3 regions of the Leifsonia poae genome follow, and region 1 is predicted to be linked to each of the others. Evidence: predicted binding sites of a transcription regulator. Region 1 holds the regulator's gene; each other region holds the start of a gene.
What was found. Region 1 encodes LexA, which represses DNA repair genes until DNA is damaged. Its sites were predicted from a motif close to TCGAACANNTGTTCGA; they were not measured.
Positions count from the first base shown of each region.

Region 2: uvrA (excinuclease ABC subunit UvrA) is a predicted target of LexA. The motif match lies at 1,091-1,106, and genes of this name have one in related genera.
Region 3: K5L49_RS16310 (Rv2578c family radical SAM protein) is a predicted target of LexA. The motif match lies at 814-829, and genes of this name have one in related genera.

Region 1 covers NZ_JAIHLP010000002.1:906,735-908,997, reverse strand. Annotated here, with positions in the region: gene metE (5-methyltetrahydropteroyltriglutamate--homocysteine S-methyltransferase) at 1-251, shown strand, start outside; gene K5L49_RS04980 (metallopeptidase family protein) at 371-721, shown strand; gene lexA (transcriptional repressor LexA) at 809-1,525, opposite strand; gene K5L49_RS04970 (LysM peptidoglycan-binding domain-containing protein) at 1,761-2,129, shown strand; gene K5L49_RS04965 (histidinol-phosphate transaminase) at 2,244-2,263, shown strand, end outside.
Region 2 covers NZ_JAIHLP010000002.1:545,481-547,743, forward strand. Annotated here, with positions in the region: gene uvrA (excinuclease ABC subunit UvrA) at 1-1,002, opposite strand, end outside; gene K5L49_RS03320 (hypothetical protein) at 1,192-1,758, opposite strand; gene K5L49_RS03325 (DUF58 domain-containing protein) at 1,755-2,263, opposite strand, start outside.
Region 3 covers NZ_JAIHLP010000002.1:3,259,970-3,262,232, forward strand. Annotated here, with positions in the region: gene K5L49_RS16300 (ABC-F family ATP-binding cassette domain-containing protein) at 1-472, shown strand, start outside; gene K5L49_RS16305 (hypothetical protein) at 504-659, opposite strand; gene K5L49_RS16310 (Rv2578c family radical SAM protein) at 838-1,986, shown strand; gene K5L49_RS16315 (sensor histidine kinase) at 2,149-2,263, shown strand, end outside.

The sequences.
Region 1 (2,263 bases):
ACATCCAGACCTCCGGATTCGAGCACGGCATCGGTCCGGGCGTTTACGACATCCACTCGCCGCGCGTGCCGAGCGTCGCCGAGGTGACGGAGCTGCTCGAGACGGCCTTGAGCGCCATCCCGGGCCGGCAGCTGTGGGTGAACCCGGACTGCGGGCTCAAGACCCGCGGGTACGACGAGACGGTCGCGTCGCTGCGCAACATCATCGAGGCGACCCGGGCGGTTCGGGCCAAAGCCGGCGTGACGGCCTGACGAGCCCTGCATTCCCAGTACCGTCGGAGATCCGGGGCGAAAGCGGCCGGATCTCCGACGGAGCCGTGAGATGGATGCGGTGGCGCGCGAAAACCATGGCGGCAGGGGAGGATGGGCTCATGGTCGAGATTTCGGATGGGGACTTCGAGGCGATGGTGAACGACGTCTACGACGGTCTGCCGCGCGACATGGTGGAGCCGTTGGAGAATGTGGCCATCCTGTTGGAAGATCAGCCGGCCGGCGCGCGACCGCGCCTGTACGGGCTCTACAGCGGGCATCCGCTGACCAAACGCGGCTACTACGGTTTCGGTGAACTGCCCGACCGCATCACGCTCTACAAGAACAACCTCGCCGAGCACAGCGCGACCCTCGATGAATTGCGGGCGCGGGTGCGGGTGACGCTGGTGCACGAGATCGGCCACTACTTCGGGCTGGACGACGCGCGCCTCCACGAACTCGGCTGGGCCTAGCCACCCCCAGAGGGCGAACATTTGTGCCGAATGTCGCCTCTGACGCACGACGAGGTGACATTCGGCACAAATGTGTCGAGGGAAGGATCAGACCGCGCGGAGAACGGCGACCACCTTGCCGAGCACCTCGGCGAAGTCGCCGAGGATCGGCTCGAAGTTCGAGTTGCGCGGCAGTAGCCAGGTGTGACCGTCGCGCTGACGGAACACCTTGACGGTGGCCTCCTCGTCGAGCATCGCCGCGACGATGTCGCCGTTCTCGGCGGTGTTCTGCGAGCGGATGACCACCCAGTCGCCGTCGCAGATAGCCGCATCGATCATCGACTCGCCCACGACCTTGAGCATGAAGAGCTCACCGTTGCCGACGAGCTGCCGCGGCAGCGGGAAGACCTCGTCGACCTGCTGCTCGGCGGTGATCGGGATGCCGGCGGCGATACGGCCGACGAGCGGAACCATCGCGGCGTCGCCGACCGGGATCTGGCTCTCGTAGTCGGGGGTGGCCGAGGTGGACGGAACGTCGATGAGGATCTCGAGGGCGCGCGGACGGTTCGGGTCGCGCCGCAGGTAGCCGCTCAGCTCCAGCTGGTTGAGCTGGTGCGTGACGCTGGAAAGCGAGGAGAGGCCGACGGCGTCACCGATCTCGCGCATGCTCGGCGGATAGCCGCGCTGGCTGACGGAACGACTGATCATCTCGAGGATGGCGAGCTGCTTCTCGCTGAGGTTCTTGCGTCGTCGCGTGCCGCCGCGCTCCCGCGCTGTCTGGTTGTCGTTCGACACTGTCGTCCCTTCGTGACCCGCCTGGCGCATCCGGCGTGGTGCGAATGTCGGTGGTGCCTGGTTGGGTGAACTCCAGACAATCGAAACTGTATCCACGATGCAGGGGTAAAACAAACATATGTTCGAGCGTGTCTCGAATGTCTTCGATGTTTTCTCCCGAATCGCATGGTTGTGGTTTCGAACATTCGAAGATATATTCGGAACACAGCTTCGCATCCGCCCTGCCGGCCAAGCAGCGGATGCGGAATCTTAGGAGGTCAAGAACATGAGCACAGCAACGGTAACCATGTCACCGTCGGGCTTCACCGTTCCCGAGGGCGCCACCACGCGCCTGCACCTCACGCGCCGTGGGCGCGTGGTCTTCACGTCGCTCGCCGCGGTGCCTCTCGTGATCGGCGCGCTCGTGTTCGCGCTCAACGGCGGGGGAGCCGCCGCCTCCGGAGAACAGGCGCACGTGCAGTTCCACTATGTGACGGTCTCCTCTGGGCAGTCGCTCTGGAGCATCGCGGAGAAGGTCGCGCCGAGTGCCGACCCGCGCGACGTGATCGCCGACATCGTCTCGCTGAACCAGCTCGACACCGCCGTCGTCTCACCGGGGCAGCGCATCGCTATCCCGGCGCAGTACGAGCACTGATCCGCACAGCCTGTCGCGGCGGCGGCGATAGCGAGCGACGGCGCCGCGTGACGGCGTTGATCGTCCTCTTCCTCGGCGACGTCACGATCGGTTCTGGGGAACTACGATTGAACGGTGACCTCCCTCTCTGATCT
Region 2 (2,263 bases), 360 kb from region 1:
GCGGGCGAGCCCGTCGAGCAGCTTCTCGTAGTACTGGAAGAGGCCCTTGCCCTGTGTGGTCCAAGGGATGATGACGCCTTCGGCGATGCTCAGATCGTCGTCGCCGAGCAGCAGATCTTCGTCGACCGACATGCGCGTTCCGAGGCCGGAGCATTCCGGGCAGGCGCCGAACGGGGCGTTGAACGAGAAGGTGCGGGGCTCGATCTCGGTGAGCTGGATCGGGTGGTTGTTCGGGCAGGAGAGCTTCTCGCTGAACGAGCGCCACGCTTCGGGCCCCTCGGCGTCGACGAAGTTCACCTGAACGAGGCCGTCGGTGAGGCGCAGCGCCGTCTCGAGGGAATCGGTGAGGCGGCTGAGGATGTCTGGACCGGCCACGAGACGGTCGACGACGACGGAGATGTCGTGCTTGTACTGCTTCTTCAGTGTGGGCGGATCGCTCAACTGGACCGGCTCGCCATCGACGAGTGCCCGGGAGTAACCGCTCGCCGCGAGCTCTTTGAAGAGGTCGACGAACTCGCCCTTCTTCTGCGAGACGACGGGGCTGAGGATCTGGTAGCGCCGACCCGACTCGAGCTCCATGAGCTGGTCGGCGATCTGCTGCACCGTCTGGCGCTGGATCGTCTCACCGCAGACGGGGCAGTGGGGAACACCGATGCGCGCCCAGAGCAGGCGCATGTAGTCGTAGATCTCGGTGATCGTCCCCACAGTCGAGCGCGGGTTGCGGTTCGTGGACTTCTGGTCGATCGAGACCGCGGGGCTGAGACCCTCGATGAAGTCGACATCTGGCCGGTCGACCTGACCGAGGAATTGGCGCGCGTAGGCCGACAGCGACTCGACATAGCGGCGCTGACCCTCGGCGAAGATCGTGTCGAATGCGAGCGACGACTTGCCCGAACCCGAGAGACCGGTGAAGACCACCAGGGAATCGCGCGGGATCTCGAGGTCGACATTGTGCAGATTGTGCACGCGGGCACCACGCACGCTGAGATGGGACCCGGTCACCTTGCTCACACTCACTGGATGATTCCGCTCACTCGACCAATTCTCCGCTCTTCCGTGCCGATGCCGGGCCGTGTTCGCCCACCGCGCATCGAAGGTATGTTCGATTGTAGCGTGCTCCCCCGACACCCGGATGCTGACAGCTCTGCCCGGCACGCGCCGAGTCTATGCCGCACCACCGACAGAGCGCTGTCAGTTCCGGGGCCCACTCAGGAGCGGCCCCGCGAGCAGCGCGACGACGCCCGCAATGGCGAGGCCTCCCACCACGGCGAGCCAGGCGAATCCCGCCGACGCGGTCGTCGCGAGCGCGAGGGCACCGACGGCGACGAGCTGCACGGGGATCTGGATCAGGAGGAACCGACGCGTGCTCGGCCACAGAGCGGCCGGCTGAAGACGCGCGCCGGGCGCGACCACGAGCATCCAGGAGGCCAGCAGGTGAAGAGCGTGCGCGCCCGCGATCAGGGTGTATGTCCGCCAATCCGTGAGGGCTTGACCGTGCAGCAGCGAGGCGAGAACGAGGACGCCGATCAGGAACCAGGCCGTCATCCAGCGAGGAACCACGACTGCCGCGAGGGCGAGCGCGAGAGACACTACGAGCCAGAGCTCGGAACCGGCCAAGGCGGCGCAGAGCGCGATCGCGACGACCGCGAAGAGCGCACGGAGCGACCAGGCCGGCACCGTGAACCCCAGCTGTGGCTTCGCCGCCTCGACCTCCCTGTTCACCGCCTCCCCGCTCACCCCAACCGCATCCCCGTTCACCTCATCCTCCTGGGCCGGCTCAGCTCGCGCAGACGCGCCTCGCGCCGCTCGCCGCCTGCGTCCTGCCAGGCGAGCAGGTCGATGCCCGCGGCGGCCAGGCGGCGGAACCGCAGCTTGCGCTCGAGCTCGACCACCCGCAGCGCAAGCAGATCGCGCCCCGGCAGATCGCCGGTGTGGAGCGTCGGGAGCACATCGACGGCGATCACCCGATGCCCGGCCGCTCGCCAAACGAGGGCCAGCCGCAGCGACTGCTCGTCGAGAAAGGTCGAGAGCACGAACACGAGGGCGCCCGGCACCACGATCGGGGGGCGAACCCGTTCGGTCGCCGCTCCGCTCGGTCCTGTCACGGCCACCGAACGGAGCACGCGTTGAAGGTGCCGGGTGCCCCCGCGCGGCTGGATGCCCCGGGTCGCGTTGGCCAGGTCGTCGAAGCCGACCCTGTCGCCGGCAGCCGCATACGCGGAGGCGAGCGAGGCGACCGCCTCGCGGGCGAGATCCTGAGACC
Region 3 (2,263 bases), 2.4 Mb from region 1:
CGGAAAGTCGACGCTGCTCGCGGCGTTGGCCGGAGTGCTCGCGCTCGACGGGGGAGTGATCACCCGGCGCAAAGGTCTACGGGTGGGGCTGCTGGAGCAGGATGTGCGGTTCGCCGACCCGGAGGCGAGCCCCCGCCGCATCTACGAGCAGACCCTGGGGGAGCGGCGGGCGGAGAGTGTCCCGCTCACCGGGCTCGGCCTCGTGGCCCCGAGGGACGTCGATCGCCCGGTCGGCCGCCTCTCGATCGGTCAGCAGCGGCGTCTGGCGTTGGCGTTGATCCTCGCCAGGCCACCGCATGTGTTTCTGCTGGACGAACCGACGAACCACCTCTCGCTGTCGCTCGCGACCGAATTGGAGGCGGCTCTCGGCGGGTATCCGGGCGCCGTGGTCGTAGCCAGCCACGACCGCTGGCTCCGCACCGAATGGACCGGGGCGCGCGTAGCGATGGTGGGCGGCCGGCTTGTGGGGTGAGTGGGCGTGGAGGTGAGCGAGACCGCCGATGTCAGGCGGCGGCGGTCTCGTCGGCGCAGGATCCGAGATCGATGACCGTCGACCCGATCAGGTGCAGTCCCGCGGTATCGAAGAGCAGGTGGGAGTTGGTGGGGTCGGAGAGCAGGACGTAGCCTTCGGCCGTAGTGGGAAGGGTGACAGTGTTCATGGTGATTCTCCTTGTGGATCGTGGTTCCAGCCTCTCCCGGCTGCGGTCGCGGCGAATCGTCCGTGCGTATGAAATGGGCCTGCTCCCGGAGGGTGACACGTCGTCCTCCGGTATGAGACCGTCGGATGAGGTCGGCGCTCCGCTTGACGCATATTCGAACATATGTTCGAATGGGGGCATGAGATGGAGCGGGCAGGAACTCACCACAGAAGAGCCGTCGACGCTGCCGGGGCTGGCCCGTCTCAACAACCTCGTGCGCTCGGTGCGCACACCGGAGTTCGCGGGAATCACCTTCCATGAAGTGCTGGCGAAGTCGGCGCTGAACAAGATTCCCGGGGGCGGAGGGCCGATGCCCTTCGGCTGGACCATCAACCCGTATCGCGGCTGCTCTCATGCCTGCGTCTACTGCTTCGCCCGGCCCACCCACTCATACCTCGACCTCGACGGCGGCAAAGACTTCGACAACGAGATCATCGTCAAGGTCAATGTGGCCGAGGTGCTGCGCAAAGAACTGAGAAAGCCGAGCTGGGCGCGCCATCCGGTCGCACTCGGAACCAACACCGACCCGTACCAGCGGGCTGAAGGGCGGTATGCGCTGATGCCCGGCATCATCGACGCCCTCGCCGACACCGGAACGCCGTTCAGCATCCTCACCAAAGGGTCGCTGCTGAGACGGGATCTCGACCTGATCGCGGAGGCGGCCACCCGGGTGCCGGTCGACCTCGCCCTCTCCATCGCGGTCTACGACGACGAACTCCAGCAGTCGGTCGAACCAGGAACACCGACCACCAAAGCTCGGCTGGCCACAGTGACGGCGGTGCGCGAACACGGACTCGCCTGCGCGGTCTTCCTGATGCCGATCCTGCCGTACCTCACCGACAGTAGGGCACACCTCGACGAGGCCCTGCGGCAGGCGAAGGCCGCGGGAGCGAGCTCGGTGCTCTACACGGCCCTGCACCTCAAGCCCGGGGTGAAAGAGTGGTACTACCTCTGGCTCGAGCGTGAGCATCCCCAGCTCCTCCCGGTCTATCGGCGCATGTACGGGGGCGGGGCTGGAGCCCCGAAAGGCTACCGGCAGTGGCTGGCGGCCAAGATCAAGCCGCTCATCCGTGCGCACGGGCTCGAACGTGGCGAAGAAGATCCGCTCACCGGGGGTGTGCGCTCGACGGCGCTCGGGATGCTCCGCGACGGGGAGGGTGAACGACAGATCCGAGCGGGGGCGGGCATCGCCGTCGGGAACGCGGGTGGCGGCCGTCTCCTCGAGGAAGAGGTGCCGGCCGAAGCGATCGGGGTCGCTCTGAGCGGAGCACAGCCGACACTGTTCTGAAGCGTCGGCAAGCAGCGCGCCGCCCGAAATCGGCGGGGTACACATCCCCCGGGTTGGGGTACACGCGAGAGCTCGTTCGGTGGCATAATCCCGGGAGAGCATTGCACGGCCCGAGTGCGATGTGCGAACGACCCGAGAACGCGACCGCCGACGGGGGTGAGAATGTCCCTGGGTCTCCCCAGCCATCTTTCCCGCGCCGCCAACTCGCGGGCGCTGGCCACCGCGGCGCGGTGGGCGGCACTCGTCTGCCTGGCCTCGGCGCTCCTCAACGTCGCGA